DNA from 3 places in the Saccharopolyspora mangrovi genome. Region 2 is predicted to be linked to each of the others. Evidence: riboswitches for the same ligand, from Rfam matches in the RefSeq annotation. Region 2 holds a riboswitch; each other region holds the start of a gene.
What was found. A riboswitch is a leader RNA that binds a small molecule or an ion and turns the genes downstream of it on or off. The one in region 2 is predicted to bind glycine.
Positions count from the first base shown of each region.

Region 1: it holds a riboswitch for glycine, as region 2 does, so the genes downstream of both, gcvH (glycine cleavage system protein GcvH) here and gcvT (glycine cleavage system aminomethyltransferase GcvT) in region 2, are expected to answer to the same signal.
Region 3: it holds a riboswitch for glycine, as region 2 does, so the genes downstream of both, gcvP (aminomethyl-transferring glycine dehydrogenase) here and gcvT (glycine cleavage system aminomethyltransferase GcvT) in region 2, are expected to answer to the same signal.

Region 1 is NZ_JAWLNX010000007.1:156,973-160,224, forward strand. It holds gene R4I43_RS12470 (PucR family transcriptional regulator) at 1-1,534, opposite strand, end outside; glycine riboswitch at 1,644-1,740, shown strand; glycine riboswitch at 1,741-1,836, shown strand; gene gcvH (glycine cleavage system protein GcvH) at 1,889-2,260, shown strand; gene R4I43_RS12480 (L-serine ammonia-lyase) at 2,292-3,252, shown strand, end outside.
Region 2 is NZ_JAWLNX010000040.1:38,649-41,900, reverse strand. It holds gene glyA (serine hydroxymethyltransferase) at 1-783, opposite strand, end outside; gene gcvT (glycine cleavage system aminomethyltransferase GcvT) at 813-1,916, opposite strand; glycine riboswitch at 2,036-2,135, opposite strand; glycine riboswitch at 2,137-2,233, opposite strand; gene R4I43_RS33245 (TetR/AcrR family transcriptional regulator) at 2,370-3,002, opposite strand; gene R4I43_RS33240 (acyl-CoA dehydrogenase family protein) at 3,108-3,252, shown strand, end outside.
Region 3 is NZ_JAWLNX010000029.1:35,430-38,681, forward strand. It holds gene gcvP (aminomethyl-transferring glycine dehydrogenase) at 1-1,938, opposite strand, end outside; glycine riboswitch at 2,103-2,204, opposite strand; gene R4I43_RS29260 (MerR family transcriptional regulator) at 2,288-2,860, opposite strand; gene R4I43_RS29265 (bifunctional nuclease family protein) at 3,127-3,252, opposite strand, start outside.

The DNA of each region.
Region 1 (3,252 bases), on a different contig from region 2:
GTTCGGCCAGCAGCTGCACCAGCAGCGCCGAGCGGACGTCCGGGTCGTCGAGGTCGACGTCCACCAGCTGACCGATCCGCTTCATCCGGTACCGGAAGGTGTTGGGGTGCACCCGCAGCTCCCGCCCGGCCTGCCGGGGATCACCGGGATGCCGCAGCCACGCGTGCAGCGTTGCCAGGTGCTCGGTTCCCTGCGTGCGGTCGTGCTCGCGCAGCACCACGAGGGGACCCAACGCGGCAACGCCGGCGTCGGTGGCCGCGCCCGCCATCCGGCTGAGCACCAGCAGGTGCCACAGGTCCTCGTAGACCGCGACCCGCTGCCGCACCAGACCCGTGCGCAGCAGGCCGATCAGCTCCTCCGCCTGGGCGCGGGACCGCGGCACGTCGGTGACCGGCACAGACGTGCCCACCGCGATCAGCGGGCGAGGGGAGAGGTCGTGCGACAGCAGCGCTTGGCGCAGTTCGGGCCAACCGCCGCCGCGCTCCCGGTCGGGAACCAGGGCGTAGAGCACCGCGCCGATCTCGGTGACCAGCGGTCGCCGCCCGATGCCGCGGGTGATCCACTCCCACATCGCCAGCCGCTGCCCCTCCGCGGGCTCGTCGGAGGCCGGCATCTCGATCGCGATCACGCGATGCGCTTCGTTGGGCACCGCCAGCTCGTTGGCGGCCGCCCGCCACCCGTCACTGCCGTCGAGCAGCAATCGGACCTGCTCCGCCGACCGCCGCCGCTGCACGTCGGCGACCGCGCGCCAGCGCAACAGCTGCAGCGCCACCAGCGGCGCGGTGTCGGCGAAGGCCGTCGCGCGCTCTTCAGAGACGGGGCCGGGCACCACCGCCCACATCGAGCCGAGCAGCTCCCCGCCCATGCGGATCGGCATCACCAGGCGCGGCAGCGTCCCGTCCTGCTGCCCGGGCACGAAGATCGCCGAACTGCCCTTGGTCAGCTGCCGGAACGTGCCGCGGGCGCGGAACTTCGCCAGCACGTCGTCCGGCTGCTTGCGGCCCATGATCGTGGAGACCCGCGCCGGGTCGGTCAGGTCCTGCCGCGCCGAGTAGGCCAGCACCTGGGAATGGGCGTCCTCGATGGTCACCGGGGCGTCCACGACGTCGGCGACCGCGTCGGCGAGCCGGAACAGGTCCGCCACACCGACGCCGCTCTCCTCCGCCTGCCTGATCCCGCCCGCCAGAGCGGCGCGGATCAGCCACACCAGCTGCGCCCAGGCGGTCCCGGACCGCACCTCGACCAGCGCTATCCCCGCTTCGCGCACGGCCTCCACGACCGCGGCCTCCACGGCGACCGGTGGTTTGAGCAGCACCGCGGCCGCACCTTGCTCACCGCAGTCGCGCACCAGGCGCACCGCCTGCTCGCCGTCACCGATCCCCACGCCCAGCACCAGGTCGCCGCCGGTCGCGGTCGTGGGCTGATCAGGTTCGGCGATCACCACGTCGCCCGCGACGGTGTTGGACTCCGGGCTGATCACCGTGCGAAGCAGGGCCGGGCCGACCCGCTCGACCAGCGCCCGGATGTCGAGCATCGAAGGGTCCTCCTCGACCAAGACGCACCGGCGGAGATCACATGTGCATTGACAGTCCCGCTGGCCCGTTTATCGTTGCTGAGCACATCGACAATCGCATACCGGCCATCGACCCCGTGCGGGAGAGACCCTGCCCAGCAGCGCAGGGCGCCGAAGGAGCAACACTCCCCAGCAAACTCTCAGGCACCCATGACCGCTCGGGCGAGGCGACTCTGGAAAGCGCTCGTCGACGCCGACGGGCCACCCACGGTGCAAGCCGCTGCAGCGGCGAAGCTCTCAGGTTCCGCAACAGAGGGGGAGGCCCAGCCGAAACCGGGGATCGACGTCCCCTCGAAACAGCTTTGGAGCCTCCCGATGTCGCTGCCCACGAACCTGTCCTACACCGAAGAGCACGAGTGGATCGAGGACCGCGGCGAGGTCGCGCGCATCGGCATCACCGAGCACGCCGCCAGCGCCCTCGGCGACATCGTCTTCGTCCAGCTCCCCGAGGTCGGCGACAAGATCGAGGCCGGTCAGGCGTGCGGTGAGCTCGAGTCCACCAAGTCCGTCAGCGACCTGTTCGCGCCCGTCACCGGCGAGATCGTCACCATCAACGAGTCCGTCGTGGACGACCCGGCCGTGGTCAACTCCGACCCCTACGGCGAGGGTTGGCTGATCGAGGTGCGCGTCAGCGAGACGGGTGCGACCCTCACGGCTCAGCAGTACGCCGAATTGATCAACGAGTAGCCGCGAAGCCCGGAACGAGGCGAGACGATCAATGGCGATCGGTGTCTTCGACCTGTTCTCGGTGGGGATCGGCCCGTCCAGCTCGCACACCGTGGGACCGATGCGCGCAGCGCAGCGGTTCACCTCCAGACTGCGCGAGAACGGGACGATCTCCCAGGTCAGCAGGGTCAAAGCGGAGTTGTTCGGTTCCCTCGGCGCGACCGGCCACGGGCACGGGAGCCCGAGCGCGGTCGTGCTCGGGCTGGAAGGGCACCGACCGGAGTCCGTGGACCCGGTGGCCGGCGCGCGGCGGGTGGACGAGATCGAGCGGAGCGGCCTGCTGCGGCTCGGCGGCGACCAGGTGCTGCCCTTCACCAGTGCCCGGGATCTGGTGCTGCACAGGCGCAAATCCCTTCCGCAGCACCCCAACGGATTGCGCTTCACCGCCATCGGCAACGACGGCGGTGAACTGGATTCGGCGGTCTACTACTCGGTGGGCGGCGGTTTCGTCGTGGATGAGGACGCCGCGGGCGCGGATCGGGTCAAAGCCGATGACACAGCGGTTCCCATGCCCTTCCGCACGGGAGCCGACCTGCTGCTGCGCAGCGCTGAGTCCGGCCTGCCGATCAGCGGCGTGATGCTGGCCAACGAGCTGTCGTGGCGCGAGGAGCCCGCGGTGCGCGCGGGGCTGCTCGACATCTGGCGGGTGATGCGGGAATGCGTCGACAACGGATGCCGCAACACCGGTGAGCTGCCCGGCGGTCTGAAGGTCCGGCGCCGCGCGGCGGAGTTGGCCGCGGCCCTGACCGAACAGGACGATCCCCTGGAGTGGGTCACGTTGTTCGCCCTGGCGGTCAACGAGGAGAACGCCGCAGGTGGCCGCGTGGTGACCGCGCCGACCAACGGTGCGGCGGGGATCGTGCCTGCGGTGCTGCACTACTACGCCCGGTTCGTGCCCGGCGCGGACGACGACAGTGTGGTGCGGTTTTTGCTCACGGCCGGTGCGATCGGGG
Region 2 (3,252 bases):
ACCGGGGAAGACCGCGGAGTTGAACTTCTTGGTGAACTCCTCGTCGTTGGACAGGATCACGCCACCGCGCGGGCCGCCCAGCGTCTTGTGCGTGGTCGTGGTGACCACGTGCGCGTGCGGCAGCGGCGACGGGTGCAGACCCGCGGCCACCAGGCCAGCGAAGTGCGCCATGTCGACCATCAGGTAGGCGCCGACCTCGTCGGCGATCTCCCGGAACCGCTTGAAGTCCAGCTGGCGCGGGTAGGCCGACCAGCCCGCGACGATCAGCTGCGGCTTGCTCTCCCGGGCCAGGCGCGCGACCTCGTCCATGTCGACCCGGTGGTCGGATTCGGAGACGTGGTACGGCACGACGTTGTAGAGCTTGCCGGAGAAGTTGATCCGCATGCCGTGGGTCAGGTGACCGCCGTGGGCCAGGTCCAGGCCCATGATGGTGTCGCCCGGCTTGAGCAGCGCGAACATCGCGGCCGCGTTCGCCTGCGCGCCCGAGTGCGGCTGCACGTTGGCGTAGCTGGCGCCGAAGAGGTCCTTGATCCGGTCGATGGCCAGCTGCTCGACGACGTCGACGTGCTCGCAGCCGCCGTAGTAGCGCTTGCCCGGGTAGCCCTCGGCGTACTTGTTGGTCAGCACCGAGCCCTGCGCCTGCAGCACGGCCTGCGGGGCGAAGTTCTCCGAGGCGATCATCTCGAGGGTGTTCTGCTGGCGACCCAGCTCGGCGCCGACCGCCGCTGCCACCTCCGGGTCAACCGCTGCCAGGGCATCGTTGAACAGATCCGGGTTCGACATCAGTGTGTGCCTCCTGTTTCTTTCTGGAGTCAGGCGTTGCGGCGGTAGAACGGCAGCTCGACGACCTGCACCGCGACGTTGCGGCCGCGGATGTCGACCTGCAGCGCCGTGCCGGGCTCGCTGTGCTCCCGGTCGACGTAGGCCATTCCGATCGGGTGTCCGAGGGTCGGGGACGGTGCGCCGCTGGTGACCTCGCCGATCTCGGCGCCGTCGGCGTCGAGGACGCGGTAGCCGTGACGCGGCGCCCGCCGCTGGTCAGTGGTCAGTCCCACCAGGGTGCGCTCCGTGGGCTTCTCGGCAACCGCGGCCAGCGCGGACTTGCCGACGAAGTCGGCGTCCTTGTCCAGCTTGACGACCCGGCCGAGGTTCGCGTGGTACGGCGTCAGGTCGGCGGAGAGCTCGTTGCCGTACAGCGGCATGCCCGCTTCCAGCCGCAGCGTGTCGCGGCAGGACAGCCCGGCGGGCTGCAGGTCGTGCTCGGCGCCGGACTCGCTCAGCGCCTGCCACACGGCCACGGCGTCGCCGGGGGCGGTGAACAGCTCGAAGCCGTCTTCGCCGGTGTAGCCGGTGCGCGCCAGCAGCACGTCCTTGCCGGCGACCGTCGCGCGGTAGCCGGCGTAGTACTTGACGGTGCTCAGGTCGGTGTCGGTCAGCGGCGCCAGGATCGCCACCGCGTTCGGCCCCTGGACGGCGATCAGCGCGTAGTCGTCGGAGACGTCGGCGTGCTTCGCGTCGAAGCCGGAGACCCGCTCGGCCAGCTCGGCGGAGACCACCGCGGCGTTGGCGGCGTTGGCCACGACCAGGAACTCCTGCTCGGCGAGCCGGTAGACGATCAGGTCGTCGAGCACGCCGCCGGAGTCGTTGCAGATCATGGTGTAGCGCGCGCGACCAGGGGTGATGGCGGAGGCGTTGGCGACCAGCGCGTGGTCCAGCGCCTCGGCGGCCTGCCGGCCGCTGATCAGGATCTCGCCCATGTGCGTGAGGTCGAACAGTCCCGCGCCGGTGCGCACGGCGTTGTGCTCGGCGGTGTCGCCGCTGTAGCGCAGCGGCATCTGCCAGCCGGCGAACTCGGTGAACGTGGCGCCGAGGGACTCGTGCACCGCGTGCAGCGGTGTCTGTCGGGGCGACGACATGGTGAAACTCCTCCTGGGTGGGCGTGCCGGTCGGCAGTCGAGGGCCGGTCAGCTCACGCGCCCAACCTTATCCGGGGCGCCTCGACCCCCGACCGGCGCGGTCTGCGCTGGTCGGGCGGGGTCTCCCCGGAGTCATTGGCCTGAGAGTTTCACCACCCGGCAGGGTGGTTTGCACCGTGGGCGAGAAGCGCGATGCTCCTGCTTTTCTCCGTGTTTCGCCTGGTGTCCTGCGGTAATGGTGCCTGAGAGTTTACTGGGGAGTATTGCTCCTTCGGCGCCTCGCCCGGCCGGGGCGAGGTCTCTCCCGCGAGACGTCATCGGCGCGGTATTCGGTTGTACCGCTCACAGACGCTACGAACCGCCTCACCCCCAGTCAACAGGAAGACCGAGTGATCTCGACCCTTGCGCAGCGGCCCGGTGCGACACCCCGTCGCGCCCGCGCCGGGCCCCGGGTCAGGTCTCCGCAGTGAGTTGTTGGTGTTGGACCTTGAGGCCGTCGATGAGGGCGGTGAGGGCGAGCTCGAAGCTGGCCGTGTCTATCTCGGCGGCCTTCTGGTGGAGCAGGTGGGCTCTGCTGAGGTGCGGGTAGCGGTTGGTGTAGAGCGCGGCGTCGGCGGGGAAGCCGTGGCTGAACGACCCCATCGCCGAGCCGACGACCAGGTACTTCGTCGAGGCGCCGATCATCGTGGCGTAGCGCTGGGGCCACCCGGCGCTGGTGAGGCCGCCGTGCACGGCGTCTGCGGCGCGCAGCGCGGCGTCGCGGCGGGCCGGGCCGTAGGCGATGAACGGGACCAGGTTCGGGTGGCCGGCCAGGGCCGCGCGGTAGGAGCGGGCCCAGGTGCGCAGTCCGGTGATCCAGTCCTGGGCGAACCCGGAGACGTCGACCTCGCGCATCACCTCGTCGGCGATCTCGTGCAGCAGGTCTTCCTTGGTGGCCACGTGGTTGTACAGCGAGGCCGCGCGCACGTCGAGGCGTTCGGCCAGCCTGCGCATCGAGAGCGCTTCCAGGCCCTCGGCGTCGATGATCTCCAGCCCCGTCCTCCGGATGCGGTCCGGGGAGAGGCGGGGTGTGCTGGGTCGGGGCAACGTCTTCTCCTCGCCGGAATCCCTTGCGGCGTGCGCCGGAACGGTTCTAGGCTGCCATAAAACTAACGGTGTTAGTTACCGGCCTGCACGGAAAGGAACGACGCGATGGTCGACTTCTCGCTCTCCGACACCGAGCGCGACATCCGCGACTGGGTGCGCAACTTCGTCCAGCGGGAGCTCATGCCGCTGGAACCGGAGGTGTTGCGCAGGGAGCGGGCGGGTCAGCGCGGTCTCAGCAAGGACGAGCTGG
Region 3 (3,252 bases), on a different contig from region 2:
CGCGTGCGTGCCGACGAGCTCGCGCAGGTGGTCCATCTCGATGTTGCCCTGCTCGTCGCAGCGGACCACGACCACGCGCATCCCGGCCATCACGGCGCTGGCGGCGTTGGTGCCGTGCGCGCTGGCCGGGATCAGGCACACCTCGCGCTCGGCCTCACCACGGCTGTGGTGGTAGGCGCGGATGGCCAGCAGACCCGCGAACTCGCCCTGGCTGCCCGCGTTGGGCTGCAGGCTCACCGCGTCGTAGCCGGTGACCTCGGCGAGCCATTCCTGCAGGTCGGAGACGACCTTGAGCAGTCCCTCGGCGTCCTGGGCGGGCGCGAAGGGGTGCAGCGAGGAGAACTCGGGCCAGGTGATCGGCTCCATCTCCGCGGTCGCGTTGAGCTTCATGGTGCAGGAGCCCAGCGGGATCATGCTGCGGTCCAGCGCGATGTCCTTGTCCGACAGCTGCCGCAGGTAGCGCAGCAGCGAGGTCTCGGAGCGGTGCGTGCGGAACACCGGGTGCGTCAGGTACTCGGAGGTGCGCGCCAGCGCGGCGGGCAGCGCGTCGGCGGTCTCGGCGTCCAGCGCGTCGACGTCACCGGCACCGACGCCGAAAGCCTCCCACACCAGGGCCAGGTGGGCGCGGGTGGTGGTCTCGTCGCAGCTGATGCCCACGTGGTCGGCGTCGACCCGGCGCAGGTTCACGCCGCCCCGCCGGGCGGCGGCCAGCACCTCGTCGGCCTTGCCCGGGACCTTGGCCACCACGGTGTCGAAGAACTCGCCGTGCACGACCTCGACCCCGCCGCGGCGCAGCTGCTCGGCGAGCACGCTGGCCATCCGGTGCGCGCGGGTCGCGATGGCCTTGAGCCCGTCCGGTCCGTGGTAGACCGCGTACATCGAGGCGACCACGGCCAGCAGGACCTGCGCGGTGCAGATGTTGCTGGTGGCCTTCTCGCGGCGGATGTGCTGCTCGCGGGTCTGCAGCGCGAGCCGGTAGGCCTGGTTGCCGTCGACGTCGACGCTCACGCCGACCAGGCGGCCCGGCAGCTGCCGCTCGAGCCCCTTGCCCACGGCCATGAACCCGGCGTGCGGGCCGCCGAAGCCCATCGGCACGCCGAAGCGCTGGGTGCTGCCCACGACGACGTCGGCACCGATCTCACCGGGCGCGCGCAGCAGCGTCAGCGACAGCAGGTCGGCGGCCACCACGACCTTGGCGCCGCGCTCGTGGATCTCGGCGATCAGCGCCTCGTGGTCGCGCACCGCACCTGAGGCGCCCGGGTAGGACAGCAGGGCGCCGAAGAACTCGCCCTCGGGAAGCTCACCGGCCGACAGGTCGGCGACCTCGACCTCGATGCCCAGCGGCTCGGCGCGGGTCTCGATGACGGCGATGGTCTGCGGCAGCGTGTCGGCGTCGACCAGGAAGCGCGGCGACTTCGACTTGCCCGCGCGGCGCACCAGGGTCATGCCCTCGGCCGCGGCGGTGGCCTCGTCGAGCATCGAGGCGTTGGAGACCGGCACCCCGGTCAGGTCGGCGACCATCGTCTGGAAGTTCAGCAGCGCCTCCAACCGGCCCTGCGAGATCTCCGGCTGGTAGGGCGTGTAGGCGGTGTACCAGGCCGGGCTCTCCAGCACGTTGCGCAGGATCACCGGCGGGGTGACCGTGCCGTAGTAGCCCAGACCGATCATCTCGGCGTGCGGGGTGCAGCGGCTGGCCAGCTCGCGCAGCTCCGCCAGCGCCTCGGTCTCGGTGGCCGGGTCCGGCAGCGACAGCTGCAGGTCGCCCTCGCGGATGCTGTCCGGGACGGCCTTCTGCCCCAGCTCCTCCAGGGAGCCGACGCCGATCACGTCGAGCATGCGGGCCAGTTCGGCGGGCATCGGCCCGACGTGGCGGTCAGCGAAGGGCCTTCCGTGCTCCAGCGCGGCCAGTGGGATGCGGTCGTGCGTCGCGTCGGTCATCGCCAAAACCTCAATCATCGCGGCGAACAAAGGGCGAAGCAGCGGTGGCTGCTCTCCCCCTCTGTCACTGTTCGCCAAGCGAACGCCTGAGAGCTTCACCCGGCGGACCGGGCTTGCACCGTCGGCGGGGCCCACCTTCAGGTGTGCCCGCTTTCCAGAGGTATCTCGCCCGTGCGGTCCAGGTGGCCTGAGAGGTTGTCGGGGAGAGTTGCTCCTTCGGCGCCTGCCCTGGCAAGACCAGGACCGGACTCTCCCGCACGGGGTCGGCGATGCCGCTCAGAGTACCCGATCAACGCGGTTTATCAGACCATCAATGTCGGCTACCGCACACATGGACGATGCCTGTCGTTCAGCCGGTCTCCGCCTGGCGGTCGCGGCGGCGGGCCGCGAGCTCGTCGTTGATCGCCGACTCGATGTTCTCGCCGCCGTCGGCGCGCTCGGCCGGGAACTCGTGGATGGTCCCGCTGATCTCGCGCATCGCACCGCTGACCGCGATGCCGAACACTCCCTGGCCGCCCTGCAGCAGATCGACCACCTCCTCCGCGGAGGTGCACTCGTAGACCGTGGTGCCGTCGCTGAACAGCGTCAGCTTCGCCAGGTCCTGAACGCCGCGCTTGCGCAGGTGCTCCACCGCGACCCGGATGTTGTGCAGCGAAACCCCGGTGTCGAGCAGTCGCTTGACCACCTTGAGCACCAGGATGTCCTTGAACGAGTACAGCCGCTGGGAGCCGGAACCGGCAGCCCCGCGGATCGACGGGCCGACCAGCTTGGTGCGCGCCCAGTAGTCCAGCTGCCGGTAGGTGATGCCCGCGATCTGGCAGGCCGCCGGCCCGCGGTAACCGACCAGTTCGTCCGGGGCCGAGGCGTCGGGGAACAGCGCACCCTGCTCCACAGCGTCCGAGTTCGCTGCTTCCTCCACCACGCCTGCCTCCCCTCGTCCGGCCCGTAGCCGACGACGACGATCACCAGCGCCTGGACCGTTTGCGATCCAGGGCCGCGAAGCCGTACACCGGCTGAATCACACCGGGGCAATTCGCGTACATCCGAAGGTAGGCCCGCTCAGCAGGCGGGTCAACGCGACGCGCGGGCGGCGCGAGCTCTCGTTGCCCGAGCACGAGATCCGGCCCCCGAGCCGCTCCTGCAACTCGGGGGCCGGTGTGGTCTGTTCGGCCTACTACCGCCGGTCCGTCACGTGTCCGCGCCGCGGAAGTCCTCCGGCGAAACGGAGTCGAGGAACTCGCGGAACTTCTCCACCTCGTCCTCCTGCTCGTCCGGAATGATCAGCCCGGCCTCGTCGAGGACCGACTCGTCGGC